Regions from separate parts of the Algimonas porphyrae genome, predicted to be linked through region 1. Evidence: predicted binding sites of a transcription regulator. Region 1 holds the regulator's gene; each other region holds the start of a gene.
The links. Region 1 encodes LexA, which represses DNA repair genes until DNA is damaged. Its sites were predicted from a motif close to ATGTTCCNCTTGTGTTCC; they were not measured.
Positions count from the first base shown of each region.

Region 1 (10,086 bases):
CGCTGGTGGCGGCGATTTGCCGGTTCATGTCGCACAGGCCGTGGCCGAAACTGACAGCATGTTGACGATCGTTGAAGTGGAGTCCGATTCACCGCCGGGACGGTTTACGGGGTCTCTTCGCATGCCTTTATCAAGCTTTGGCAAGCTCCTGAAACTCTTCACGAAATCAAAAGTAACTCATGTCTGTCTGGCAGGGACGGTTGGTCGTCCCGACTTCTCGACTTTTAAGCCTGATTTTGCGGCCATGCGCTATCTGCCCGGCACACTGAATGCAGCTCGGCAAGGCGACGATGTGTTATTGCGGCATGTGATGGGCATCTTCGAGCAGAAAGGCTTTGAAATTATTGCGCCGCAAGCGCTTTGCGCGCGATTATTGCTAGCTGATGGCCCCCTCGGCACGCTGACAATGTCAGAAGGTCATCGTGCCGATGCGCAGCGTGCCATGGAAGTCGCGGAACTGATTGGACGTTCCGATATCGGGCAGGGCGCTGTCGTCGTGGACGGCGTCGTTCTGGCGGTCGAAGCCCAGGAAGGTACGGACGCGATGCTGGAACGTGTTGCCGGTCTACCTGCCGCACTCAGGGGAACTGCGTCGGATCGCCAGGGCGTGCTGGCCAAGCGGCTGAAGCCAGGTCAGGATCAGCGCGTGGATCTGCCGACATTGGGGCCACGGACCGTCGAGCTTGCCGCCATAGCCGGGCTGGCAGGGATCATCGCTGATGCGGGCGAGGCCTTTGTCATCGACAGGGTTCAGACGGCCGCATTGGCCGACAAGTTCGGCCTGTTTGTCATTGGATTGCCGAAGCGTCCGGTTCGTGATCTCGACTGATCTTCTCATCGTTTCGGCAGAGCCGTCTGGAGATGCATTGAGCGCAGGCCTCATTCAGGCGCTCAGACAGCATTCCCCTGAATGTTCCATCGCGATTATCGGAGGCGAGGCCGTCGAAACGAGCGGTCAGAAGAGCCTCATGCGTGTCGAGGAACTCGCAATTCTGGGGTTTGTAGAGGGGCTTACAGCCTACCCGTTTGTTCTGAAAAAGGTTCAGGAAGCCGTTGCGATCATCATGGCCGAAGATCCGCGTGCGGTCGTTCTGATCGATAGTTGGGGTCTGATGGTTCGGATTGCCAAAGCCCTTAAGAAACAAGGGTACAAAGGCAAGATCATCAAATATGTCGCGCCACAAGTCTGGGCAATGCGATCCGGACGCGCCAAAGTTCTCGCACGCTATATCGACCATCTCTTGTCGACGCAGCCGATGGATGCCCCCTATTTCGATGCGGTTGGTCTGCCGCAGAGCTTTGTCGGCAATCCGGTTCTGGATACGGACTATGGTAGCGGCGACGCGCAAGCCATGAGGGCTGATCTGGGCATCGCGCCGGAAGAGACCGTTATCGGCCTGTTCCCCGGCAGCCGTCCGTCAGAAATTGAAAGGGTTGCCCCCGCCATTCTGGCTGCGGATGATGTCTTGCAGTCGTTGACCGGGGGGCACCGCTCCATTTGTATCGTTGCGGACAATATCCGTACTGAAATCGACGAATTGCTGAAAGGCAGTCAGATCATGGCCGTCGGACAGAACCGCTTGCTGGATGTACTGCCCGCTCTCAGTGGTGCCATTGCCTGTTCCGGCACGATTACGACACAACTGGCGGCTGCAGGTGTGCCGACTGTCGTGATGTACAGACTGTCGCCTCTAACCCATGCGATTGCGAAACGCCTGATGAAGCCCGATCACATCTCGCTCGTCAATATTGCAGCCGGGGAAACCCTGATGCCGGAATATATACAGGACGCCGTCGATGGCCCTGAACCTGCGAAGGCGCTTTTCGACATGATCAGGACTGATGAGCAGCGAGTAGAAATCGCGAAGCGACTGATCCAGCAAACGCGCGAGATGGGTGCTGGAGGAGAGAACGCGTCCGACAAGGCCGCACGCGCCGTTCTTGATCTACTGGTTTAGCGGTTGTCGAGCGAAACGTAATCGCGTTCCGTCGGTCCGGTATAGAGCTGCCGTGGCCGACCGATACGCTGGCTCGGATCTTCCAACATCTCGTTCCACTGACTGATCCAGCCTGTCGTCCGAGCCAGGGCGAAAAGAACGGTGAACATGTCGGTCGGGAAACCGAGAGCGGATAGAACGATACCGGAATAGAAATCGACATTCGGGTAAAGACCGCGCTGGACGAAATAGTCCTCATTCGTCGCGATCTTTTCCAATTCCATAGCGACTTCGAGCACAGGGTTCGTAATGCCGAGCTCTCCGAGAACCTCGTGCGTCGTCTTGCGCATGACGTTGGCCCGCGGGTCCGTGGCTTTATAGACACGGTGACCAAAGCCCATCAGGCGGAACGGGTCGGACTTGTCCTTGGCCCGGGCAATATATTCGGGGATGCGGTCGACCGAGCCGATTTCGCGCAACATGTTGAGCGCTGCTTCATTCGCGCCGCCATGGCTGGGGCCCCACAGGCAGGCAATACCGGCGGCGATGCAGGCATAGGGGTTGGCACCCGAAGATCCAGCCAAGCGCACCGTCGATGTCGACGCGTTCTGTTCGTGGTCGGCATGAAGAATGAAAATCTTGTCCATCGCGGATTCGATGACCGGATTGACATGATAAGGTTCAGCCGGAACGGCAAAACACATGCGCAGGAAATTGCCAGCATAGGACAGGCTGTTGTCTGGATACATGTGCGGCTGTCCGACCCGGTATTTGTAGCAGCGGGCTGCGAGTGTCGGAATCTTCGCGATGATGCGGTGAATGGCGACGTTGCGGGCTTCATCTTCCGTCGTGTGTTGATCGTCATGATAGAAACCGGACAGGGCACCGACCGTCCCAGTCAGCATGGCCATCGGATGAGAATCTCGTCGGAAGCCATTGAAAAAGCTTTCGACCTTGTCGTGCAGCATCGTGTGATTGGTGATCGTCGCCGTGAATGAATCGAATTGTTTCTTGTTCGGCAACTCGCCATTCACGAGCAGATAGGCGACTTCCAGGAACGTGGATTTTTCGGCGAGCTGCTCGATCGGATAGCCGCGATAGAGAAGCTGACCTTTTCCGCCATCGATGAAGGTGATCTGGGATTCGGTCGAACAGGTCGATGTGTAACCGGGATCGAACGTAAAATGACCGGTTTGTTTGGACAGGTTGCGCACATCGATGGCAGGTTGACCCATCGTTCCGGATAGAACGGCAAATTCGGCAGGATCACCGCCATTGACGCTGATCGTTGATGTTCCGACTTGTTTGACTTTGTTTTCCATAGCTCTCTTCAATTCAGCCCATCAGGGGCATTGCATCCTCAATTCGGCCCAAGGTTTCGTCACGCCCCAAAAGCGCCAGAACCTCGTGTAAATCCGGTGACGGCGACCCGGCTGTCAGTGCAGCCCGAATGGGCGCTCCGATCTTGCCGAAACCGATATTTTGCTCGCTGACGAAATCGGTCAGGGCCGTATGTAAGACGTCAGACGTCCACGTCTCATCTTCTAAGGATTCCAGTCTGGATGTCAAAGCGCGCGCCAACGTCGCAGTTCCTTCCCGTCGCAGTGATTTCGCTGTCTTACCGGTGATTTCGAGTGGTCTACGGGTAAAAAGATAGGCTGCGTTGTCGGCCAGTTCGATCAAGGTCTTGGATCGGGGGCGCAAAGTCGGGAGTGCTTTCTCGATACGCTCGAGAACAGGCGTGGTGAGAGGGGCTTCCGCACGTACTGCCAGGAAGGGCCTTGCCGCGTCCAAGAGTGCCGGTGCGGGCATTTCGGCAATATGTTGCGCGTTGATGAAAGCCATCTTGTCGAAATCCAGCCGGGCGGGCGCCGAATTGATTCCATCGAGGCCGAATACCTCACTAATGGCCCGATCATTCAGGAAGATTTCACTGTCGCCATGGGCCCATCCCAATTTAACGAGATAGTTTCTAAGGCCGGATGGCAGATAGCCCATTTCCCGATAGGCTTCGATGCCTAACGCGCCGTGGCGTTTGGAGAGTTTCTTGCCGTCGGGGCCATGAATAAGCGGCACATGCGCCCAGCTCGGCGCGTCCCACTGCAAGGCATCATAGAGTTGCTGCTGTCGGCCGGCATTGATCAGGTGATCATCGCCCCGAATGACGTGCGTGATGCCCATATCATGATCATCCACGACGACCGAGAGCATATAGGTCGGGGTGCCGTCTGAGCGCAGTAGAACCAGATCGTCAAAGGTCCGGTTGTCCCATTTCACCTGTCCTTGGACGGCGTCTTCGATGATCGTGACGCCATCAGGCACTTTGAACCGCACAACGTAATCGCCACTGCCCTCGTCGCCATCGCGATAGGGTGAGCGGAAGGCCGCGCCAATTTCGCGGGCCGTGTCACGCAGTGACTGGACGTCATCGTCGCACAGATAGCAGCGATAGGCTGCGCCGGATTTGATCAGCGCCTCTGCTGCCTCGACATGTTGGTCTTGCTGCTGGCTTTGATAGATTATGGGACCATCGTGATGCACGCCAAGCCAGTCAAGACCATCGATAATGGCTTGGGTCGCTGCATCGGTTGAGCGCTCGCGGTCCGTATCTTCGATCCGGAGACACATTTCGCCGCCAACATGGTCTGCAAAATACCGATTGAACAAAGCTGTCCGTGCACCGCCAATATGCAAAAAACCCGTCGGCGAAGGCGCAAATCGGGTGCGGACGGGTCGGGTCATGTCGAGGGCGTCTCTTGCGATCTAGAGCAGGGTGCGCTCTATGCAAGAACATGGAGGCGTTTGAAAGCCAATTCCGGTCGCGCCTGCAGTTTCCGGCTGCGTTTATAGACATGGCGAAAACGGTTCTGCCCGCGCAAATCGGTTTCGAACTGGCGGTTATGTCTATGGCCATTGGCATCGGCCTCTATTTCGCTTGGCCGACGGAGCCTTCCCTCTGGGTTATCGGTCTCGTTCTGGGTCTGAGTCTGGCCTTGTTGCGCTTTATTCCCGACCTGTTTGCCGGACTGATATTGTGCTTTGTTTTTATGTGCGCTGGCCTCGCCTGGTCCGTCCTTCATACCGCACAATCCGACACAAATCCGCTCCTCGACGAAAGGCGCTACACGGTCACCGGTTGGGTGTCCGACATCGAACAGCAGGGCGGTCGCTCCCGTCTCCGGATCGAATTGACGGCGATTGATCCGGTGCCGGATACGGGAATGCCCTCCGCAGTGCGGATCAGGGGTGGCCGTGTGCTGCAATCGCTTGATGTCGGCGAGCATATTGCCATCGAGGCCGTTCTGGGTCCCCTGCCAGGACCCGCCGTGCCAAATGGCTACGACCCGGCGAGACGGGCTTTTTTCGACGGCCTGGCTGGATCAGGCTTTGCGATATCCGACCCGCAGAGGCTCACGGAGGACATGTCAGTCAGGGCCCGACTGCAACGGCTCATTCACGCCACGCGCCACACGATCGCCAATCACGTCATGACGCGCGCGCCGGATCGAACCGCCGGAGTTCAGGTTGCTCTGTTGACGGGGATTCGCCATCATATTCCGGACGACCAGACGGATAGTCTTCGCGCGTCCGGATTGGCGCATATTCTAGCCATATCCGGGCTTCATATGGGTCTGGTCGCGTTCGGTGTTTTCGTCACCATCTCGCTGGCTCTGGCCGCGATCGAGCCCTTTTCTCGCGGGCGGGATGTCCGGAAGATTGCCGCTTTCATCGCGATCATCGCGTCTACGCTTTATCTGGGACTGTCAGGCGCATCGGTTGCAACGCAACGTGCCTATATCATGGTCAGTGTGGCATTTACGGCGATCCTGCTCGATCGACGTGCGATCAGTATCCGTTCCGTCGCTGTGGCCGCCTTTCTGACATTGCTACTGCGACCAGAAGCGTTGACCAGCGTCGGTTTTCAGATGTCATTTGCCGCTGTGGCTGCCATGGTTGTTATCTTCAGAGCTTGGGACCGGTGGCGGCCACACCATCGCAGCGAATCCTTTCGGGATAGGATCAAACGGTTTTATGGATCTCTGTTTGGTACCAGCCTGATTGCGGGCTTCGCGACAGGCGGTTTCGCACTCCTGCATTTCGGCCGGTTCGCCAATTATGGCCTACTTGCCAATATGGCGGCGATGAGCGTGTTTCCGCTCGTCATGGCACTCGGCATCATATCGCTCATCCTGATGCCGCTCGGGCTTGACGGGTTGCCGCTCTGGCTGATGGGAATGTTGATCGAGATGATGCTGCGCGTGTCTGACTGGGTCAGCGGGCTTCCCGGCGCTGTCGGTACTGTGAAGGCCAGCGCGCCTCTGACCATTGCAACCTACGGGCTGGGGTTTGCGCTCGCCTGTTTTGCAACGCGGCGGGCCGTAATCATCGGGTGTGGCGTCATGGCCATTTCGCTCTGTCTTTGGGTCATGGCTCCGCGCGCCGATATGCGTATCAGCAAAAGCGGGCGCGTCAGCCTGATCGACGAAACGCTCGCGGTGACAAGCTCGGCCCGGGCTGACCGTTATGGACGGGAGCAGTTCGCACGAGCTTCGGGTGAACCCGAACTGTCCTGGCGTAACTACCATGATGACTTTGCCAATTGCGATGCGTTGGCTTGTCGTTTCACGCACAAGGATCACGTCGTCACGATCGTCGAGGCCCCTTCAGAAGTGCCTGACGCCTGTCGAGACAGTGATCTGGTAGTGCTGGTCGATCGAGACGCGGGTCCGGTGGCGAGGCGCGGATGCCAAGCTATGCTGATTGATCAGCGCGTCTTGTCACGAACCGGCGGCGTTCATCTGATCATGAAGGAGACGCTCACCCTTGTGCCGATCATCCATCCCAACCGTCGGAACAGACCGTGGGGAAAGGGGCGTAGACGCTGAGTTAGCAGACGGTTTAGTTGTAATTGCGGACGAGGCCAACAAGGACACCCTGAACCTCGACACGGTCAGGTCCATAGCTGCGCGTCGGATAATCCGGATTTTCCGCAATCAGTTCGACTACACCGTCGCGTTTATAGATCCGCTTCAAAGTCGCTTCGTCCTGATCGACCAATGCGACTACGATTTCGTTATTCCGGGCCGTATTGGTTTTGCGAACGACGACGACATCGCCGTCCATGATGCCTGCGCCGGTCATGGATTCGCCTTCGATCTCAAGCGCGTAATGGTCGCCATTACCTAGCATTGAGGGCGGCACGCTCATGAGATTATGGGAGTCCTCGATTGCTGCAATCGGTAAGCCTGCCGCAATCTTTCCGACAAACGGAATTTCGTAGCTATCATTGGCAGCAACGGGCGCAAGCGGCTCATCCTTTTGCAGCCCTTGCGGCAGTTTGATCACTTCCAGTGCACGAGCTTTGTTGGGGAGACGCCGCACGAAGCCGCGTTCCTCCAGAGCCGTAATCAGCCTGTGTATTCCCGATTTCGACGCCAGACCGAGTGCATCTTTCATTTCATCATAGGAAGGTGGCACACCGACCGCGCGAATACGGGTATCGATGAGGAGCAGAAGATCTTTCTGTTTCTGGGTCAGCATGACGGAGTCCTTGAACAAACAGGCAACATTGCACTCTGTTCTACACTTGTTCCGATTCTGTCAAGGAAAGGTTTATGCGCCTCTTAATCGACGGGTCGCCAATTCGACATCGGTTTGCCGCATCAGACTTTCTCCAATCAGGAAGGCTTGCGCGCCTGCGGATGTGAGCTGGTCGATGTCATATTCCGTGAAAATACCGCTCTCCGCGACCAAGAGGGCTGTGTCGGGCGCATGCCCGGCAACCCGGCCAAAAGTTGAAAGACTTGTTTCGAATGTACGTAAATCGCGGTTGTTGACCCCGATAAGCGTCGCCCCGAGCGCAACGGCCCGTTCCATTTCAGCCGCATCATGGGTCTCGACCAACGCATCCATGCCGAGTGCTTCGGCTTCTGCCATGATTGAAGCCGAGGTCCTGTCATCCGTCATCGCAAGAATGACGAGAATGGCGTCCGCACCCATCGCACGCGATTCCCGGACCTGTTCGGTTCCGATCATGAAATCCTTACGCAAAAGAGGGAGGTCAGATATGTTCCGGACCTGCCTGAAAATATCGGCGCTACCCTGAAATCCCGGAGCGTCCGTCAGAACCGAGAGGCATGTCGCGCCGCCCCGTTCATATGCGCCTGCAATTGAAACAGGATCGAAATCATCCCGGATCACCCCTTTGCTGGGCGAGGCTTTTTTGACTTCACAGATCAAAGCCGGAGCAGCTGCAGCTTGCAAGGCTGTCTTGAACCCTCTGGGTCGTGGTGCCAAGTCGATGGCCCGGTCGATGGCGTCCAGATCAAGCGCTCTCACTTCGTCGATCTTGTAAGCTGCGATGCGTGCCAGAATGTCGGGAACATCGCTCATCGGTTCGTTTCCACCACAAGCTCAGCCAGAATGCGGCGTGCGTGAAAGCTGTCGATCGCTGAGCGGGCCATATCCATGCCGCTGACGACATCGCCCGCCAAACCGGCAATCATCAGGGCTGCCCCAGCGTTCAAGATAACGATGTCGCGGTAATCGCTGGCGTTGCCATCCAGAAGGTCGGTCAGTGACGCCGCGTTTTCAGAAGGATGTCCGCCACGCAAGCTGCCCAGCGTTGCTAGCTCTAAACCGTAGCTCTGAGGCGAAATCGTGAAATCAGCGATGCGTCCGTCTTTCACTTCCGTGACATAGGTGGGGCCGGTTGTTGTGATTTCGTCGAGTCCGTCGCTGCCATGGACGACCCAGAGATGTTCAGCGCCCAGATCCCGCAGGGCTTCAGCCATTGGACGTCGCCACCTATCATCGCAGACGCCGAGCAGCATTCGCTGCGCGCCCGCCGGGTTGCTCATCGGGCCGAGCATGTTGAACAAGGTTCTGATTCCAAGCGCTTTCCGGGCAGGGCCGACGTGACGCATGGCCGGGTGATGGTTCGGCGCGAAGAGGAAACCGAGGCCGACAGACTGAATGATATCAGCCGTGCGATGAGGTGTGACATCCAGATTGACACCCAGTTCCGACAGTGTGTCAGCCGTTCCTGTCAGTGAGGAGGCCGCGCGATTGCCATGTTTGGCGACTTTTGCGCCGGCCGCTGCGCAGACAATGGCCGTCGCGGTAGAGATGGATAAGGTATGCAGCCCCGTTCCGCCGGTGCCGACAATGTCGATGATGTCCGCATCGATCTCCACGGGTTTCATATTGGCGCGCATGACCTCCGTTCCAATCCGGACTTCGCGCGCGCCGAGCCCGATCATTTCGAGACCCAGCAGCAATGCAGCAATTTGTTCGGATTGCGCGTCACCAGCCAAGATGGAGGTCAGTGCGTCTCGCAGCTGGTCTTCGCTCGGTCGCACATTCCGGCTCAGTCCTTTGAGGATGTCGGTGTCGAAACTCATACGGCTTGGTGTAAACCAGCAATACGCAGGAAATTGGCAATCAACGCATGACCATTCTCTGATGCAATGCTCTCAGGGTGGAATTGTAGTCCGTGAATAGGCCGGGTCGCGTGATGAAGCCCCATAATTTCCCCGTCATCCGTCCAGCCATTCACACGCAGCTCTCCGGGCAGGCTTTTCCGTTCGACGGCAAGGCTATGATAACGGGTGGCTTCGAACGGACTGTCGAGACCGTCAAACAGGCCGATTCCATTGTGAAAGACGGGGGATGTCTTGCCGTGCATGATCTCCTTGGCCCGTACGACGTGGCCGCCAAAGGCCTGCCCCATGGCCTGCATACCAAGACAGATGCCAAGCAGAGGAAGCGTGTCGGGAGCCCTACGGATCAGATCCAGACAGATGCCGGCATCGTCTGGTGTGCAAGGACCCGGCGACAGCAGGATCGCCGCAGCGCCGGCGTCCAGGGCCTGGTCGACCGTCAGTTCGTCGTTGCGTACGACCTCGGTCGTCGCGCCCAGCTCCTGCGCGTAATGGACGAGATTGAAGGTAAAGCTGTCGTAATTGTCGATAACCAGCAGCATCAGCTGTCGGTACGGTCTTTCAGCCACGCTTCCAGCCAGTGAATGTTATAATCGCCCGACTGGAATTCCGGATCTTCGATGAGGGCCTCATGCAAGGCTTTGTTGGTCGTTATGCCGGACACGACCATCTCGCCCAGTGCCCGCCGCAACCGCAGGATGGCCCCG
Region 1 covers NZ_CP163424.1:2,072,131-2,082,216, reverse strand. Annotated here, with positions in the region: gene AB6B39_RS10175 (LpxI family protein) at 1-829, shown strand, start outside; gene lpxB (lipid-A-disaccharide synthase) at 816-1,958, shown strand; gene AB6B39_RS10165 (citrate synthase) at 1,955-3,259, opposite strand; gene gltX (glutamate--tRNA ligase) at 3,273-4,679, opposite strand; gene AB6B39_RS10155 (ComEC/Rec2 family competence protein) at 4,790-6,823, shown strand; gene lexA (transcriptional repressor LexA) at 6,837-7,478, opposite strand; gene trpC (indole-3-glycerol phosphate synthase TrpC) at 7,551-8,330, opposite strand; gene trpD (anthranilate phosphoribosyltransferase) at 8,327-9,340, opposite strand; gene AB6B39_RS10135 (anthranilate synthase component II) at 9,337-9,921, opposite strand; gene accC (acetyl-CoA carboxylase biotin carboxylase subunit) at 9,921-10,086, opposite strand, start outside.

Region 2 (10,086 bases), 510 kb from region 1:
GTCACAACCGTTCCCCGACCCGAGATCGAGAACACGTCCTCGATCGGCATCAGGAAAGGCTGGTCGACCGCGCGCTCAGGCTGCGGGATATACTCGTCGACGGCAGCCATCAGCTTCTTGATCGACTCTTCACCGATCTCAGGATCGCGGCCTTCCATGGCGGCGAGCGCCGAACCGGCAATGACGGGAATGTCGTCGCCCGGGAACTCATAAGATGAGAGCAGCTCGCGGATTTCCATCTCGACCAGCTCCAGCAGCTCCTCATCGTCGACCTGGTCAACCTTGTTCATATAGACGACCAGCGCCGGAACACCGACCTGACGGGCCAGCAGGATGTGCTCGCGCGTCTGTGGCATCGGGCCGTCAGCCGCGTTCACCACCAGGATCGCGCCGTCCATCTGCGCCGCACCCGTAATCATGTTCTTGACGTAGTCGGCGTGACCCGGACAGTCGACGTGAGCATAGTGACGGTTGTCCGTCTCATATTCCACGTGAGCGGTCGAAATCGTGATCCCGCGGGCCTTCTCTTCCGGCGCGCCATCAATCTGGTCATACGCCTTGAAGTCACCAAAATACTTCGTGATCGCCGCCGTCAGCGTCGTCTTGCCATGGTCAACGTGACCAATCGTGCCAATGTTCGCGTGCGGCTTGTTACGCTCGAACTTTTCCTTCGCCATCTGGCTAGTCCTCTCAATTGGCCCACTCATCAGGCCGTTAAGGGTTTACTGTCATCGCGGACCCACCTTGCGGTGATATCCGTATTCTGGAGCGGGTAGCGGGAATCGAACCCGCATATTCAGCTTGGAAGGCTGCTGCACTACCATTGTGCTATACCCGCTGCGGTTTTTTGGGGCGCAGACCCCGGGCAAATTCGCGGAAAGTGGTGGAGGGGGTTGGATTCGAACCAACGTACACATAGTGACCAGATTTACAGTCTGGCGCCTTTAACCACTCGGCCACCCCTCCCAATTTTCTGTTTAGGCCAATTTTCCGTCCTGGGTGGAAACTCCTGATATATCTGGATTTCCGCCCTGAACGCAGGGCAAAAACCGCGAAAGTGCTCATTCCAACAAAAAACGCTCTGTCACCCAAAGGGCCATCGTGTTAGCCGCGCCGGGAACAGAGACATGATGTTGATCGAAGCGGGCATATAACCATGGAAGAAGGTCCGCGCAAGGACGAAAACGCAGGTAGAACCGGGGGAAAGCGGGGTCGGCGTCAACGCACCGATTCCGGGGATTCTTCCGGCAATTCCGCCCGCTCAGAGGGAAAAGGCGCTTTCCGGTCCAAGGGCATGATCGGCGGCTCGTCCAAAGATCAGCCGCGAAAATCGAAAGGGGCGCGTCAGCATACCAGCCTGTCCAGTCCGCGTCGACCGAATCGCAGCCGTGGCCGGAAGGGAAACGGTGGACGATCCGGATCAGGTGGCGGCACAAGCTGGATCTGGGGCTGGCATGCCGTGCAGGCCGTGATCGCCAACCCCAGGCGCACCATCCATCAGATCATGGTGACGGAACAGGCCGCAGGACGACTCGGTCTGGCGGATGGGCGCCCTGACCTGAAGATTGTCGCCATGAACTATATCGACAGCGCCCTGCCGCGCGGCGCGGCGCATCAAGGTGTTGCGGTCAAGGCAGCGCCGCTGGAATGGCCCGACCTGTCGCAGCTGGCCGATGATGCGGATGACGACGCCGTCATTTTAGTCCTCGACCAGATCACGGACCCGCACAATGTCGGGGCCATGCTGCGCCTGTGCAGTGCGTTCGGAGTCACTGCACTGGTGATGCAGACCCGCAAAGCCCCGCCCCTGTCGGGAGCGACGGCCAAGGTTGCCGTGGGCTGCGTCGAAACCGTGCCTGTCTGCCTGGAAGTCAATATCGCTCAGTCTATCAAGACCCTGCAGACATTCGGCTATACGGTCGTCGGACTGGCCGGCGAAACGGACACGACCGTGGCGCAAGCCTTGAAAGGCGAGGGCCGCTATGCGCTTGTCATGGGTGCAGAAGGGCCGGGGCTGCGCGAACTCGTTGCGCGCAACTGCGATGTGCTGGCGCGCATTCCGATGCAATCCGCGCCTGTGGCCGGGCAGGCGGAAAGCCTTAACGTGGCGACAGCCGCCGGGATCGCCCTCTACGAGACACGCCGATGAAGGTCGCCGATGCGGCCAGATCGCATTGGGTCAACCGGACACCAGAAACGATCCGGCCATACCTCCAACTTTCGCGGCTGGATCGACCTGTCGGCTACTGGCTCCTGGCCCTGCCGGGATGGATCGGCTTGCTGGTTCCGGCCTGGCTTTGCCGTCCCGACTGGCAGTTGATTGTCTCGCCGCTTTACTGGGCCGGGTTAATTCTCGTCGGCGCCATCGCCATGCGCGGCGCGGGCTGTAGCTATAACGATATTGTCGACCGCGATCTCGACGCACAGGTCGAGCGGACGCAGTCTCGCCCCCTGCCCTCGGGGCGTATCAGCGTGAAGCAGGCCTGGATCTGGCTGGCGTTGCAACTGGCGATCGGTTTCGCCGTCTGGCTGGCCTTGCCCCTAGGCGCGAAAATCGTTGCCTTGGCCGCTCTGCCGCTGGTCGCGGCCTACCCGTTCATGAAACGGATCACATGGTGGCCGCAAGTCTGGCTCGGCCTGACCTTTAACTGGGCCGTCCTAGTCGCCTATGCGATCAAGACGGGCGGTCTCGATCTGACGATCGGCCTCATCTATCTCGGATTAGCCTGCTGGACCGTGGGTTACGATACTATCTATGCGCTGCAGGATATCGAAGACGATGCGATGATCGGAGTCCGTAGCACAGCGCGGCGTTTTGGCGTTCAGGTCAAGCGCGGGGTTGCCGTCACTTATGGCCTGAGTGTTACGCTCATCGCGGTCGGCCTCAGCCTTTCCCAGAACGGATTCACCGCGCTCGCCATCATACCATTTGCCGCTCACTTGGCCCGACAGGTCGTAAAGCTGGATAAGGATGACTATGCCAATGCGCTGAGCCTGTTCCAATCTAATGTCTGGGCCGCATTTTGGCTGATCACCGGCCTCGTCCTCACCCAGTTGTGAGGGAAACCTGATTGGCATTCTGCGCGTAACATCCTCACATGGCCGATATGAAACAGTCACCACAACAGATCGACCGCCGCCATTTCACCCTGTCAGGCTTGGCGATGGGCGGTTCCGCCTTTATCCTGAGCGCCTGTGGCGCCAGCGGCCAGGCCCAGGACCAGACTCAGGGTCGGGCTCGCAGTCAGGCCCAAGCACAAAGAAAGACCGACGTCATGAGCGCAACTGAGAGCAATATCGACTGGGCTGCGCTGACACGCGCGGACTGGAAAGACCGGCTGACGGAGGAAGAGTTCTATGTGCTTCGCAAGGAAGGCACTGAACGTCCGTTTTCGAGCGCACTGAACGATGAAAAGCGACCCGGAACCTATATCTGCGCCGGATGCGCACTACCCCTGTTCACCACGGAGATGAAATTCGATTCCGGAACGGGCTGGCCGAGCTTTTTCACGACCATTGACGGGGCGATCGATACCAAGCGCGACTTCAAACTGGTTGTGCCGCGCACCGAATATCATTGCGCGCGCTGCGGCGGCCATCAGGGGCATGTCTTCAAGGATGGTCCGCGACCAACCGGACTGCGTTACTGTAATAATGGCGTCGCCCTGGATTTCATCCCGGATGCGGCCTGATGCATGGTTAGCAGGCGGTTAACGCCGCCTGCAATTTCATAAAATTTCTTACTTGCGTGAATCGAACTTCCGACACAGATGTGATTCATCAACTGCCGTCCCATGGTGGGGCCGCGTGAATGAAAGGAGGTGTGACTTGTCTATCTTTTTTGGGGGGTCTGCCCAGAGCTGTTAGCTCAGCCTTTCGTAAACGCGAAACTGGGTAGGGTCGATTGCGCCGGATGCGTCCATAGTAACGACCACTAACGAAGCGGGCATGGCGTCCCGTGAGACCCAAACTTCAAAACGAGGCCCACTGGCATTGCCGGTGGGCCTTTGTTTTTGGGCGTCCATCACGGCCTCATTTCAGCCGTTAACGGCCTGTATCGACAGGCGGTCATTCCGACATTAAGCGTTTGTTATGCCTGACTTCATGATCCTGTCCCGAGACGTTCCTGACGGACCTTCCATTCGCGCTCGCATTCGCCAGGACCATCTCGACTGGTTGAAAGCCCCATCAGACTGCACTGTCCTGTCTGCCGGCCCCTGGCTCGATAACACAGATGCGATGCGAGGGTCCCTCCTCATTGTCAAAGCCCCCTCCCGTGAGGCATTGGACAGATGGCTGGCCGATGACCCTTATGCCAAGGCAGGTCTGCCGCAGGATATTGACATCAGACCCTTCAAGCTCGTGATCGGGCGACCCGAGGGACTCTAGCACGGAGACGATCATGGGTTTGCCATTGGTAACGGACACGGTTCAACCGGATCGTGGTCCGCGTGACCCTATCCACCCTCCGATCTTCAATTTCCAAACACCGGTCGATCTGGGTAGTGCCACCACCTTTGCCGGGGAGCAGCCCTTCGATCATTTCAAGACCATGCGGGAAAAGGCGCCCGTCATGTGGCATTCCATGGCTGACAAGGATCTGGAAGGGTTCTGGTCGCTGACCCGTTATGACGATATTCGTTCCGTCAGTCTGGATACGCAGAACTGGTCGTCGCAAATGGGCGGGATCATGATGGCTTATGCCAATGATCAGCGACAGCATTCGAAGCTGCATTCCGCCTCGCTGAACACCATGATCTGTCTGGATGCGCCGCATCACATGCAGCTGCGGCGTGAACACATGCAGTTCGTCAAGCCGGACTATGTCAAGCAACTGCGCCAGAAGGTCGATCAGCGCGTCTCCGCTTTGCTCGATGCCGCGCAAAAGGTTGGTCCGCGACTGAACTGGGTCGAGCACTTCTCCTCGCAATTGCCGCTCTTCACATTATGCGAAATGCTCGGCGTGCCGGAAGCGGATCGGTCCAAGATCCGTGAGTGGATGGATATGCTGGAAATGGCGCAGTATATTCTCGGCCAGCAGGATCTGTCTTCAATCGACCCCCAGATGGTCATGACGTTCCTCTCCGAAGTCGAAGCCATGTTCGCCTATGGCCGTGATATTCTGTTGAAGCGACGGGCCGAACCGACGGATGACCTGCTGTCGGCCATCGCGAATGTCGAAGTGGATGGCGCACGATTACCCGACGAGTTTCTCGACGGCTCCTGGTTGCTGATTATCGTGGCTGGCAATGACACGACCCGCAACTCGCTCTCGGGCGGATTGCGGCTGCTCGGGCGCAATCCCGATCAGAAGGCCAAAGTGATGGCGGATCGCTCGCTGCTGCCGAATATGTGCCACGAAATTGTCCGGATGGTCAGCCCGGTCATGTATATGCGCCGGACCGCCCTCAACGAAACTGCCGTGCGGGGTCAGACCATCGCAGCGGGAGAGAAGATTGTCATGTGGTACGGGGCCGGCAATCGCGACCCTGAAATTTTCGCCAATCCCGATCAGTTCGACGTCACACGCGCCAATGCGTCGAAACATATCGCCTTCGGTGTTGGTAGCCATGTCTGTATGGGCCAGCGGATCGCAAACATGCAGCTCAATGCTGCCTTTACGCAGATTTTCGACCGCTTCCCCAACATTGAATGGACCGGAAAACAGACTATCCTGCCGAACAATTTCACCCATTCCATCAGTGAACTGGAAGTCGATCTTGGCCTCACCTGACCGATCGGCAGGCTCACTTTATGAATGGTATGAAGCCGACTGAAACATAACTGCAGTTCGCTGGAACGGCTCTGCCTGTCGCTCGTTGAATAAGTGCACCACGGAGCTTTTGCCCCTGCGACGCTCACGCGTATCAGAGGTGAGGCCTTATCTGGTGCCCGGGGATCCGGAAGCGCAGTGGACGGACCGCGCATTCAAGCCAGACCCCCGGACGGAATCAACTCATTACCGCTGGACGGATGCGGTCGCGAGTCGAAAAAGGACGCGGATCGCTTGCGCGGTCCGCGTCCCGATTTTTAATATGTCTATCTGCCCGCACTTGAATACGGGCTGAACAGTCCGATCAGGACATCAGGCACCGATCCCCAATTGGGGTTCTGAGCCATTATCTTCAACCTGCTCATCGCTCGGCATCAGCAGTTCATCGTCGAGCAAACCCTTTTCGCGCAGGATCTTCTGCTCGACCTCGGCCATGACATCCGGATTTTCCATCAGGAACTTGCGGACGTTCTCCCGGCCCTGGCCGATCCGCTCATCACCATAACTATACCAAGACCCGGCTTTCTGGATCACATCGGCCAGAACGCCCATGTCGATCAGCTCACCCGTCTTGGAAATGCCTTCCCCGTACATGATGTCGAATTCGACCTGACGGAAGGGCGGCGCGACCTTGTTCTTGACGACCTTGACGCGCGTCTGGTTACCGACGACCTCGTCGCGGTTCTTGATCGCGCCGATACGGCGGATGTCGAGGCGGACCGAGCTGTAGAATTTCAGTGCGTTCCCACCCGTCGTAGTTTCCGGCGATCCGTACATCACGCCGATCTTGTGACGGATCTGGTTGATGAAGATCACCATACAGCCGGACTTGGAAATCGATCCCGTCAGCTTGCGCAGAGCCTGGCTCATCAGACGCGCCTGAAGACCCGGCAACGAGTCGCCCATATCGCCTTCCAGTTCGGCGCGCGGCGTCAGGGCCGCAACCGAATCGACGACAAGGATATCGACCGCACCGGACCGGACCAGCGTATCAGCGATTTCGAGCGACTGTTCGCCCGTATCGGGCTGCGCGATCAGCAGTTCGTTGACGTCCACACCGAGCTTGGCGGCATAGACCGGATCAAGCGCATGTTCGGCGTCGATGAAGGCCGCGACACCGCCCGCCTTCTGGCATTCGGCAATCGCATGCAGGGTCAGCGTCGTCTTACCGGAGCTTTCCGGTCCGTAGATTTCGATGATCCGGCCCTTGGGCAGGCCGCCAATGCCGAGCGCAATATCCAGACCCAGCGAACCGGTGGAAATGCTCTCCACATCCATGGATGTCTTATCGCCCAGCTTCATCACCGAGCCCTTGCCGAAGGACCGGTCGATCTGAGACAGGGCGGCATCCAGCGCCGCCGATCTGTTCTTGTCCGTTGCCTTTTCGACAACTTTGAGGGGGGTCGTATTTCTCGCCATGGAAACGCTCCAATCGCGGGAACCGGAGCCCTTCGGTTCCCCATGATAATCGCGGCTCTTATCGGACTGCCGCCTGACCACTATGTTTCATGTTTGTTCTCACGCCGCAAGCAAAAAGAACAAAAAAAGAACAGACTATGAGTCATACGGCACAACATGTTGTGCCGTTATGTCAAATTCCGGTCAGGGCTATAGCTTATCTTGTGCCTTGGATAAAGCGTCATAGCTGAAAGCCATTTCATGCGCCTCAGACCGCGCGCTACGAGTGAAATCATTGATAAATCAACACCATAAATGCGACCTGATAAGCAGGACTTACTGCGCGTCGCCGATTTCCGATTTCACCTTCTCCGCCAGTTCGGCCAGCGTGAACGGCTTGGGCAGGAAGGTCACATCGGGTTCTTCGGCCAGAAGGTCGGAGAACTTCTCCGCCGCATATCCCGAGATGAAGACGATCCGCGCATCTCCCAGCAGGGCTCTCCCCTGTTTCAGCAGACCGGGTCCATCGAGCCCGGGCATCACCACGTCGGACAGGAGAAGATCGAAGGCTTCCGTCGCGTCCTCCAGAATTTCGAGCGCCTCTTCGCCGTCCTCTGCTTCGATAACGTGATAGCCGCGTTTGCGCAGACTTTTCGCTGCGATGACCCGCACAGCGGATTCGTCCTCGACGAACAGAATGTTCCCTTGCCCCGCCAGATCTGCGGGCTTGCGCTCCGGCGGCGCAGCGGCTTGAGCCGGGGCCTGGTCCGTATCCGCCGTCTGGCTCGCCGCCGGAAGATAGATCTGGAAGGTCGTGCCCCTGCCGAGCTCACTATCGACAGCCAGATGGCCGCCCGATTGCTGGATCACGCCGTAAACAGTGGCGAGGCCCAGCCCTGTTCCCTTGCCCTGATCCTTGGTTGTGAAGAAGGGTTCGAATATCTTCGCCTTGACCGCATCGGACATGCCGGTTCCCGTATCGGATACGCGGATCAGGACGATGTCGTCCGAGGGGAACTCCAGAAGCGCCGATTGCAGGCCGCGATCCGTCACGGACCGGCGGTCGATCCGTTCTGAGGCGATGGTGATCGTCCCGCCGCCCTGCGCCTCCATCGCGTCCCTGGCATTGACGCAGAGGTTCATGACCACATTGTCAAACTGCGAACGGTCGACCATGACAGGCGGCAAATCCCGCGCATGGGTCAACTCCAATTGCGCCTGCCCTCCCAGCGTTTGCTTCAGGGTCAGATACATGTCGGACAGCGCTTCCGAGACATCGATGCGCTCGGCCCGGCGCGTCTGCTGGCGGGAGAAGGCCAGAAGCTTCTTGACGAGCGCGGCAGCCCGGGCGCCGGTCGCATTGATGTTCTGCAGTTCCGGGTAGGATGGATCGCCGACCGGATGGCGCTGTAGCAACTCATCCGTATTCAGCCGGATCGCCGTCAGCAAATTGTTGAAATCGTGGGCGACACCCGCCGTCAACTGACCGACGGCCTGCATTTTCTGGCTCTGGCGAATCTGATCTTCAAGCGATTTGCGCGCACTGATATCGATCAGATAGGCCCAGAGCCGTTCCGGCACGACCGGATCTGGTACGACATAGAGCGCGACCGGAACGGCACGCGGACCGCTCAGCGTAATATCGATCGCCCCCAGCCCCGCCATATCCGCATGCGATCGACCTGAGAGTTTCGCCGACAGGGACTGTCCTTCGAACAGGTCGGCGAAGGGACGCCCCACAGGGTCGGTACGACCCGATAATGTCTGGAACGCGCTATTGGCATATGAGACGATAGCCGTTTCGATCGTCGCCCCATCGATATTGAGAACGCCAAACGGCACCAATTCGAAAGCGGTCGATCCTTGTGAGGCGGTCTGTGCCGCGGTCTGAGCCGTCGCCGATGCGTGTCCGCGATCGTCCACCTTCGGGCGAGATGTGTGACCGTGCAGGGCCACCGTAGCGACCAGTTCTCCTGCATCCGTCGCCGACCAGCGCGCAATCATCACGGTCGGCGTTACGACGCCCTTGCGCGTAATCAGACGCGTATCGGCGCGAACCGTCTTTCCATTGGCCGCATCCGCACCCAGCAACACATCCGGATCATCGATGAACTCGCTCATATGAGCAGGTGTCAGCGCTTCGGGTCCACCCAGCCAGCGTTCCATCGTCTTGTTGATCGACAGCACGCGCCCGTCACGTGTGACCGAAAACAGACCGATGGGCGCCTGCGCCAGAGACGCCGTCCGGTCCGGACGCGTCGTCACCGCATCCACCTGCCACAGCAGCGCATCATCAGCCGTCGCCGCCGCCTCCCCCAGCCTGGCCACACAGAGACGGTAGCGACCGCGACTGCCATTGGGCAACAGGACATCCAGTTCTTCCTCCGCCCGCATCGTGTCGGCCTCCAGATGGTAGAGCCGGAAAATGGCGGCGGACCCATCCTTGTCCAGCGTCGAGAATAATCGGTCGACAGCGGGTGGCAGATCCCCCAACACATCGACATCGAGCTGTTTGGCCATGGCCAGATAGGCCCGGTTGGCCAGCGCCGGCTTGCCGCCCTTTGTGATCAATTGCGGGCGCGTGGTTTCGAAGAAGGCCTGACTGTAAAGACCGTCGCGACGCTCGGACCTGCGATCATTGCCGCCGCCCAGCCGCATCACGATGAATAGCGCGGCAATCAGCATCGCCCCGATTGCGACAAGCCCGACCCCCAGCACTCGAACAGCCGGTAAAAGCTGTGACCAGGACAGGCCCAGCCAGATCGTCGCGCCCGCCGCCATGACGGCGAGCAAGGCGGCCAGCACCCATAACCAGACGATGGACGGCTGGGCGGAATGGGCCGAAGAGCGGGTGGGAATCACATCGGACATCGAACTGACTTTAGCGTTTAAATTGACATTGTCGCGAGAGTTTC
Region 2 covers NZ_CP163424.1:2,582,585-2,592,670, forward strand. Annotated here, with positions in the region: gene tuf (elongation factor Tu) at 1-677, opposite strand, end outside; tRNA gene AB6B39_RS12615 (tRNA-Gly) at 765-838, opposite strand; tRNA gene AB6B39_RS12620 (tRNA-Tyr) at 882-966, opposite strand; gene AB6B39_RS12625 (TrmH family RNA methyltransferase) at 1,295-2,149, shown strand; gene ubiA (4-hydroxybenzoate octaprenyltransferase) at 2,146-3,060, shown strand; gene msrB (peptide-methionine (R)-S-oxide reductase MsrB) at 3,276-3,692, shown strand; gene AB6B39_RS12640 (YciI family protein) at 4,093-4,389, shown strand; gene AB6B39_RS12645 (cytochrome P450) at 4,403-5,734, shown strand; gene recA (recombinase RecA) at 6,086-7,192, opposite strand; gene AB6B39_RS12655 (ATP-binding protein) at 7,508-10,042, opposite strand.
Region 2: the regulator LexA is predicted to act here: its motif matches at 7,309-7,326, upstream of recA (recombinase RecA).

Region 3 (10,086 bases), 200 kb from region 1:
GCGTTCGAATTTGGTTTCGCCGACGCCTGAGACGGATAGCATCTGATCGCGGTCCAGCGGGCGTTTCTGCGCCATATCGATCAAGGTCGCGTCCGAGAAGATGATATAGGCGGGCTTGCCCATGTCGCGCGCCATATCGCGCCGAAGACCCTTGAGCTTGGCCAGCAATTCCTGATCCGCATCATCCAGCAGCTCCGGCGCGGCCTTGCGCTTGCGTTTTGTCGTCTTCGCGGCCTTGGGCTCCGTTATCAGAAAGGCCCCGTCGCCATTCATCAAGCTCAGGCTTTGCGGCGTCAATGTCAGCCGCCCATAGCGCTGCATATCGACATTCAGGTAGCCCGTTGCGATCGCCTGCCGGACCAGCGACTTGAAAAATCCATCACCCCAGCGCTCGCCCGTTCCGTGGCTGGGCAGGCGATCATGCCCGAACTGGCGAATCTTGTCCGTGTCGGCCCCGCGAACGACGGCAATGACATGGTTGGCCCCGAAGCGCTCGCCCGTCTGTTCGACGGCATGCATCAGTGCGATCGCCGCATCTGTGGCGTCGATCCGCTCAGGCGGATTGTCGCAAATGTCGCACGCCCCGCAGGGCGACGTCATTTCACCGAAGTAGGCCATCAGGACCTGACGCCGGCAGGTCGAGGCCTCGCAATAGCCCAACAGCGCGTCGAGCCGCTTATGCTCACGCAGCTGATGCTCCCGGTCCGTATCTTCCTGCGTGATGAATTGTCGCCGCATCCGGATGTCGTCGAGCCCGTAAAGCAGGACTGTGTCGGCCGGCTGCCCATCCCGCCCGGCGCGTCCGATCTCCTGATAATAGGCCTCCGGCGAACTTGGCAGATTGACGTGATAGACAAAGCGAATATCCGGCTTGTCGATCCCCATCCCGAAGGCGATTGTCGCGACCATCACGACGCCGTCTTCGGCGATGAAGCGTTCCTGATTATCGAACCGCGCCTCCGCGCTCATCCCGGCATGATAGGGCAAAGCCGTGAAGCCTTCGCGGCTAAGCAGCGCCGCATACTCTTCCGCACTCTTGCGCGACAGCGCATAGACAATACCGCTTTCTCCGGCTCTATCTTTCATGAATTCAAGTAGTTGGGAACTTCTGTTTACCTTCGGGATTACGGTCAGGGACAGGTTGGGACGATCAAAGCCCTGCACAATCACCGACCCTTTCGCGTTGAACAGTTGCTGCGCGATATCGGCGCGCGTCCCGGCATCAGCGGTGGCCGTGAAGGCCGCGATACGCGAGTCCGGGAAAAGCGATTTCAGGCGCGACAGATCCGCATATTCCGGACGGAACGCAGGCCCCCATTTCGACACGCAATGCGCTTCATCGACCACGAATAGCGGCGGTCGAAGCTTGGCCATCGCCGCCAACATCCGTTCGGTCATCAGCCTTTCCGGCGACAGGTACAGCAGGTGGGACTCCCCGCTTGCAACGCGCCTCCATTCCTCGATGTTACGCGACCGGTCCTGGCCTGAGTGAATGCAGGATACGGCCACACCATTGGCGCGCAAGGCAGCGACCTGATTGTCCATCAGCGCGACGAGCGGGCTGATAACGATGGTGGGACCGTCCAGCAGCAGCGCCGGTACCTGATAGCAAAGCGACTTCCCCGCGCCCGTCGGCATGACTGCCAGTACGTTGCTGCCCGCCAGAATGTCGTCGATCACATCCGCTTGCCCCAGGCGAAAGTCGGCATGACCGAAGACGGTCTTCAGAGCGTCATATTTGTCGGTGAAGCGCTGCGGCATGCGAACGTCCTGTGATGGTTCGATGTTTCCGACAAGAGGCGCATGCACAGCTTTCCACATGGGTTCGCCTGTGTCATAGCCGCGCCCGCTCATGGCTCGTTCTCCCGACTCCAAGGATTTTGCCCGTTCGACTGGCGCCGCTTTCGCCGCACAGATCGATCAGGAAAAGACCAAGCGCGAACGCTCGCGGTCGCTGCGCCCACTCGTAGCGCTCTGGCCCTTCGTGAAGCGCTACCCCGGAAGGCTGATCGGCTTTCTGATTACGCTGATCCTGTCATCAATCGGAACACTGTCGCTGGGCGGCATTCTGAAGCTGATTGTTGATTGCGGCTTTGGCGGTGATGAAACGCCAGCCTATTGCGCCGCCATGCCATTGGCCGAGAGCGGATCGCTCGATGGTTATTTCCTGATTGTCATCGCTTTTGCGTTTTTGTTCGCGACCTTCGGTGCGCTGCGTTTCTATTTCATCACGACTTTGGGGCAGCGCGTGGTAGCGGATCTGCGCCGGGCCGTGTTCGACCGGCTAACTGTACTCAGCCCCGTCTATTTCGAACGCGTGCGCACGGGCGAAGTCCTGTCCCGCCTGACGACCGATACGACGCTGGTCGAAACGGTGGTGACCGGGTCGATTTCCTTCGCTCTGCGATCGATTGCGACCATTGTCGGCTCGATCCTGCTGATGTTCATCGTCAGCTGGCAGCTGGCCCTGCTCGTCATGGCCGTCGGCGGCGTGATCGTCGGCATCGTCATCGGCGTCACCCCGATCATTCGCCGCCTGTCGCGCGACGGTCAGGACCGCCTGGCTGAAGCCTCGGGCCGTGCGAGCGAAGCCATCTCCTCGATCCAGACGGTCCAAGCTTATACGCGGGAAGCACTGGAACGTGACCAGTTCGGCGGCGCGATCGAGCGGACCTATGCCGTTCAGGCTCGCCGTATCCGCGTGCAGAGCTGGCTGACGGCGGTGTTGTTCGCCATCGGCATGGCCGGGATCGCCGGAATCCTCTGGTACGGTGCGCGGCAGGTCATGGCTGGGACGATGAGCGGCGGTGATATCGGCGCCTTCACGGTCTATGCGATCATGAGTGTGTCGAGCTTATCGAGCCTGACCGAGACCTGGACCAATCTGTTGCGCGCCGCCGGCGCCTCGGAACGGCTGGTCGATATCCTCGATGAAAACCCGACCATTATTGGCGAAGACCTGCCCGGAAATGACGTAAGCCTGTCCTTCGAAGCCGTTGATTTTGCTTATCCAACGCGGCTCGACGCGCCGGCATTGCATGATATCGATTTCGCCGTCGCGCCGGGTGAAACGATCGCACTGGTCGGACCGAGCGGGGCGGGCAAGACGACGATCTTCCAGCTGATCCTGCGCTTTTACGATGTCAGTCGCGGTGCGATCCGGCTGGGTGGCGCCGATATCAAGCGCCTGAAACCCGAGCGATTGCGTGACCGGATTGCCGTTGTGCAGCAGGGTGCGCCGCTCTTCTCCGGCTCGGCCTATGACAATATCGCCTATGGCCGCGGCGGGGCCAGCCGTGACGATGTCATGGCGGCAGCCAAGGCCGCCTTCGCCCATGACTTCATCATGGCCCTGCCCGACCGCTATGACACGGATATCGGTGAGCGCGGGGCGACCTTATCCGGCGGTCAGCGCCAGCGCATCGCCATTGCCCGTGCCATCCTGCGCGACGCCCCGATCCTGCTGCTCGACGAAGCGACGTCGGCGCTGGATTCCGAATCCGAGCGTGCCGTGCAGCAGGCTTTCGAAACGCTGCGGCAAGGCCGCACCACCCTCGTCATCGCGCACCGCCTCGCAACCGTGCTGAAAGCCGATCGCATCATCGTGCTGGATCAGGGTCGGATCGTGGAGACCGGCACGCATGACGAACTGGTGAGCCAGGGCGGCCTTTATGCGCGGCTGGCGGAACTGCAATTCACGAGTGGGTAAGCCCCACACTCCACACAATCGATCCCGCCTTCCTAGCCTGTGCTAAATCCCTAGCCTCACGTCTCACGAATGAAGGGGACGCATCATTCCCTGATCCGGGTCGTGAGGACGGCATGGGTGTGCTGGGTGGATTGAAGTGACGCATGATCAACTGCTGGGGCGAAAGTCCTTGCAAGAGGCCGGTCCTCTGATGGCATAATCTGTGATGTGCAGACTGTGACCATTCGGACCGTGCGCGACCGGCTGGACCGGTCGAACGGGGATTGACGGGCAAGCGCCAGCAAGGCCGGGGTCCGCGGACAGGGTTCACTCGAGTCTAGTGCGAACTGTCACCTTGGAAGAGGCCGTCCACAAGACCTGTCCGGCAGGGCCGGCCCGTCAGGCCGCCGCCGTGCCACCATCTTTCATCGGGTGGGCTATTCCTTGGAGGCGGAACGGTACTTCTTATTGCTTCCGGTTACGGCAGTAAGCTCCCGCCTCATGTTCCATCGACAGTGTAGGTTCAGTCGAAGCCTGAGCTGAACCCTCTCTCCGGTAACACATGTGCGTATGAGCGAAGAACGATGACCACCTCCCCCGACAGTCATTGACCGTATGAGAGAAGAGAACGCCCAGAGCTGTAAGAACAAACAAAGAACTTTTATTGCGTCCCACCGATAAATCGGGCATGACATGTCCCATGCCGAAACCCTCATCCATCTTCGTCTGCCAGTCTTGCGGCACGGTTCACGGCAAGTGGGCTGGTCGCTGCGATGCCTGCGGAGAATGGAATACGCTGGTCGAAGAAGCCAAGTCGCAGAATGCTGCCCCCGCCCACAAAAGGCGCAAGGGACGCGGAATCGAATTTGTCGATCTGGGCGGCGATGTGCGTGACGTGCCGCGCCTGATTACGGGCATTGGCGAACTGGACCGCGTCACGGGTGGCGGGCTGGTGCCAGGGTCGGCCCTACTCGTCGGCGGAGACCCGGGAATCGGCAAGTCGACCCTGCTGCTGCAGACGGTTGGGGCACTCGCCAAACAGGGCCGCAGGGTCGCCTATATTTCCGGCGAAGAATCAGTCGGTCAGGTTCAGCGCCGTGCCAAGCGCCTGGGTGTGGCCGAACAAGCCGTTCATCTGGCAAGCGAAACCTCGCTTGGGCCGATCATAGATGGTCTGATGACCAACAAGCCGGACGTGGTGATTATCGATTCCATTCAGACACTCTGGACGGATCAGCTCGGGGCTGCCCCGGGCACGGTCGCGCAGGTGCGGGCCTGTGCGCAGGAACTGGTGCGCTTTGCCAAGAAGTCCGGCGCGACCGTGATTCTGGTCGGTCACGTCACGAAGGACGGCCAGATTGCTGGGCCGCGCGTCGTCGAACATATGGTTGATGCCGTGCTCTATTTCGAAGGCGAGCGCGCCCATCAGTTCCGGATTTTGCGCGCGCATAAGAACCGTTTTGGACCCACGGACGAAATCGGCGTGTTCGAGATGTGCGATTCGGGTCTGGCCGAAGTGCTCAACCCCTCGGCCCTATTCCTGGATGGGCGCGGCGATGCCTCCGAAGGGTCCGCCGTTTTCGCCGGACTGGAAGGCTCCCGCCCCGTGCTCACGGAAATTCAGGCGCTGGTCGCGCCCGCCGCCTTTGGCACGCCGCGTCGTGCCGTGGTCGGCTGGGATAGCGGACGACTGGCCATGGTGCTAGCCGTTTTGGAAGCGCGCTGCGGCATCAGTTTTGCCGGCAAGGATGTCTATCTCAATGTGGCGGGGGGCTTTCGTATCAATGAACCTGCAGCCGACTTGGCCGTCGCGGCGGCCATTGCCAGTTCCGCCTTCGACGTGTCGCTACCGTCCGATTTGGTCGTCTTTGGCGAAATCAGCCTGTCGGGCGATGTCCGTCCCGTCAGCCGCGCCGATGCGCGGTTAAAGGAAGCCGCGAAGCTGGGCTTCACGCGCGCGATCGCGGCGGCCTCGCCCAAACGCGACGACCGCAATGACAATACCGCCCTGCCCTTGATCGCAATCGCCTCTTTGCGCGATCTGGTCCGGCGTGTAGAAGCCGCAGCAGAAAGAGGCCCGGACACGCCTGAGAGCTGGGCCGCCTAATGCAGGACGCCCATGTTCGCCCAGCTTTCGACAGCGCCTCACCTGTTCGCGATTTCAATCGGTCCCTACGACTTTAACGGCTTCGACACAGTCGTTCTGGTCGTGCTGCTGATTTCCGCGCTCTATGCGTTTGCACGGGGCTTCATGCGCGAAATCATCTCTATCGCAGCGCTGCTTTTCGCGGCTGTGGCGACACTGTTCGTATGGGGCCAGTTCCGCTTCGCCATTCGGGATGTCATTTCACCGACCGAGCTGGCTGACGGCATCTTGATCCTCGGGACAGGGTTCCTGTCCTATTTCATCGCTGCCGTCATCCTGGCGAAGATTGGTAAGACCATTGGCGGGGAGAAGCCAGGCCTGATCGACCGGCTTCTGGGCGCGGCTTTCGGCATTGCCCGCGGCCTGCTGATCGCCGCGCTATTCGTGATGTTCTGGTCTGCCGATTACCGGGCATCGCAGGACGCACAGGATTTCAACGACTATATAGCGGCCAATCCGGACAGTTTTCCGCCCGACGTGATCGCACGTATGCCTAAATCCATGCGCGACCAGCTACAATCCGAACCGGAAACCCTGCCGGGACTCTTCGTCGAATTCGACCTTCTATCCCCTGCTTGACCGCATCGGAGATGCGATCCGGGCCTTGCCTTTCGCGGATATGCGCTCATATGCCGATCGCATCAGGGACGGGGATTTTGAAGGCCTCGCCGAGGAGATCAGGTAATGGATCAACCCGCCAACCCCACGATCGACATCGATATGGAAGATGACCGCATTCGTGAGGAATGCGGCGTCTTCGGCGTGTTCGGAGTCGATCGGGCGGCCAGCCTGACTGCGCTTGGCATGCACGCGCTGCAGCATCGCGGTCAGGAAGCCTGCGGGATTGCGGTCTGCGACGGCGAGATGTTTCATACGGAACGCCATCTCGGCCTTGTCGGTGACAATTTTACTGGCGACGATCCGGCGGACCGCCTGCCCGGTAATATCGCCATCGGACATGTGCGTTATTCGACAGCCGGCCAGACCGTGCTGCGCAATGTGCAGCCGCTTTATTCGGAACTGCACATGGGCGGCTTTGCCCTGGCCCATAATGGGCACATCACCAACGCCTATACGGTCAAGGACGCGCTGGTCGAAAAAGGCGCCCTGTTCCAGAGCACGTCCGACACAGAAGTCGTCATTCATCTGGTGGCGCGGTCGAAGGGCAAGACCTTCACGGATCGGTTCGTCTCCGCCATCCGGCAGATCGATGGCGGTTTTGCCTTTGTCGGCATGACCCGTGATGCGCTGGTAGGCGCGCGTGATCGTTTCGGCATACGCCCTTTGCTGATCGGCCGGATCGGTGACAGCTATGTACTGGCGTCCGAGACCTGTGCCTTCGACATGGTTGGCGCGGAATTCATCCGCGAGGTGGCACCGGGCGAAGTCGTCGTCATCAATGAAGACGGCATTCGCAGTTTTACGGCTTTCCCCAATGCCGAAAAACGTCCCTGCATTTTCGAATTCGTTTATTTCGCACGGCCCGATTCCATTGTGGGCGGCAAGAGCGTCTATGAGGTTCGCAAGCGGATGGGACAGAGGCTGGCACAGGAAACGCCCGCCGAGATCGATGTCGTCATTCCCGTCCCCGATAGTGGCGTTCCCGCCGCGCTGGGCTTCGCGCAGGAAACCGGAACCCCATTTGAACTCGGTATCATCCGCAACCATTATGTCGGTCGGACCTTCATCCAACCGACACAGGGCATGCGCGATATGGGTGTGCGACTGAAACATTCCGCCAACCGCGCCATGATCGAAGGCAAGCGCGTTCTTCTGGTCGACAATTCCATCGTCCGAGGCACGACCTCGACCAAGATCGTCCGCATGATCAAGGCCGCCGGGGCCAAGGAAGTTCATTTCCGATCCGCCTCGCCACCGATCAAATATCCCGATCATTACGGCATCGACATGCCGTCCAAGGATAAGCTGATCGCCGCCAATTACAGCCTCGAGGAAATGACCCACATGCTCGAAGTGGATAGCCTCGGCTTCCTCTCCATTGAAGGGCTCTACTGGGCGATGGGCGAGGAATATCGCGTCGATGAAGCCCCTCAGTATACCGATCATTGCTTCACCGGCTGTTATCCGACCCCGCTCATCGACCGTGACCGCGAACGCGCCGGCGGGGCAAAGCAACTCTCCTTCCTTGTGGAAGTCGCCTAGGCAATTACCATGACAAACCCTCTTGAAGGCCGCATCACCCTGGTCACTGGGGCGTCTCGCGGTATCGGCTATTCCGCGGCCAAGGCGCTCGCCGCTGCTGGCAGCCACATCGTCGCTGTCGCCCGCACGCAAGGCGGCCTTGAAGATCTGGATGATGCGATTACGGCGGCGGGCGGCACCTGCTCGCTGGTCCCGATGGACCTGACCGATTTCGATCAGATTGACCGGCTCGGTGCGCTCTTGAATGACCGCTATGGCCGCTTGGACGGTCTGCTCTGCAATGCAGCCATTCTTGGCGGTATCACCCTGACCAACCACACGACGCCGAAGGACTGGATGCAGGTGATGGATGTGAATCTGACCGCACCCTACCGGTTGATCCGGTCGATGGATCCGCTGCTGCGCGAAAGTGCTGCGGGCCGCGCCGTCTTCGTCACCAGTTCGGTCGCCCGTAGCCCGCGTGCCCATTGGGGTGCCTACGCAGCGTCCAAAGCCGGGATGGAGGCGTTCGTGCGCTGCTGGGCCGACGAAATCGAGAGCATTACCGATATCAAGGTCAACCTACTCAATCCCGGCGCGACCCGTACGCAGATGCGCGCCAAGGCGATGCCTGGCGAAAATCCCGACACACTGCCCTCACCCCAGGATCTGGCCCCACTGATTGTCGACATGCTCAGCCCGACTTTTCGGGATCACGATACGCTCGTGACTTTCCGCGAAACGCCCTACTTCAAGGGCTAGTTTTCCAGCACGATCCGGTAGCGCGCCTCGCCGGATTTTAGTCGCTTGATGGCGGTATTGCACTCCGCCATCGGGAAGGTCTCGATCATCGGCTTGATGTCGTGGCGGACGCAGAATTCCAGCATCTTCGCAACCATATCGGGCGGTCCGGTGTCAGACCCGGACACGACTCGCTGCCCGCCAATCAGGGGAAAGGCCGGGATGCCCATTGGTTCCGGCACGACGCCAACCGTGATCAGCTTCCCGTTCGGGCGCAGCGCCGACAGATAGAGCGGCCAGTTCAAGCTGACATTCACGGTTGTCAGGATGAAGTCGAAATAGCCAGCCTCGGCCTTGATCGCGGCATCGTCACGGCTGTTGACGATCCGGTGGGCACCCAACTCTGTCAATTCCGCCTCCTTGTCCATCGACGACGTGAAGGCCGTAACCTCGCAGCCCCACGCATTGGCAAACTGCACGGCCAGATGCCCCAGCCCACCAATGCCGATAATACCGACACGGTCTGTCGGCTTCAGATCGAAATCGAGAAAGGGCGCGAACACGGTGATCCCGCCGCAGAAAAGCGGCCCGGCCGATTGCAGGTCTATCCCGTCCGGCAGCGGGACGGCCCAGACATGCTGCACGCGGATGCGATCTGCAAAACCGCCATGGCCGCCAATCGTCGTGGTTCCCGTCTGGCAGCGCTGCTGTCGTCCGGACAGGCACGGTGAGCAATGCAGGCAGCTATGCGACGTCCACCCCACACCGACATTCTGACCGACGCTGAGATGGCTGACATCGTCCCCGACGGCGACGACCTCGCCGATCACCTCATGCCCCGGCACAAGTGGATACTGACTCGCGCGCCAGTCATTATTGATCATCGAAATATCGGAATGGCAGAGACCGGACGCCAAGATCTTGATCTCAACTTCATCCGCCGCAATCGGACCTGGATCATAGGTGAAGGGCTCGAGTGTGCCGCCAGCTTCGATCGCCGCATAGGCTTTGAATTCAGTCATCATAGTCTCCCATTTGGGTTCAGGGCTTAGTCCCATTCGCCGCTAAATTGAAACAGCTCTTCGATCGACTCTCCCAAAGCATGCGATATCCGGAATGCCAGTTCTAGCGAAGGCGAATAGCGCTGACCTTCAATGGCGATGATCGTCTGTCGCGTGGCGCCGACATGATCCCCTAACGCAGCCTGCGACAGGCCAGCCGCCTTGCGGCTATCCCGAACCCGATTGGTGATCCGGCTTTTCTTACCGCCCATCAGAGTACCCGGCGATAGCTGAAAAGGCGCAACCCATATTCGATCAGACTGGCAATGATGAGCGAAATGAAAATGCCGTGAAACATCAAATCGCCA
Region 3 covers NZ_CP163424.1:2,272,551-2,282,636, forward strand. Annotated here, with positions in the region: gene recQ (DNA helicase RecQ) at 1-1,854, opposite strand, end outside; gene AB6B39_RS11080 (ABC transporter transmembrane domain-containing protein) at 1,853-3,709, shown strand; gene radA (DNA repair protein RadA) at 4,389-5,795, shown strand; gene AB6B39_RS11090 (CvpA family protein) at 5,808-6,413, shown strand; gene purF (amidophosphoribosyltransferase) at 6,519-7,997, shown strand; gene AB6B39_RS11100 (SDR family NAD(P)-dependent oxidoreductase) at 8,007-8,738, shown strand; gene ahr (NADPH-dependent aldehyde reductase Ahr) at 8,735-9,742, opposite strand; gene AB6B39_RS11110 (helix-turn-helix transcriptional regulator) at 9,766-9,990, opposite strand; gene AB6B39_RS11115 (hypothetical protein) at 9,990-10,086, opposite strand, start outside.
Region 3: the regulator LexA is predicted to act here: its motif matches at 4,332-4,349, upstream of radA (DNA repair protein RadA).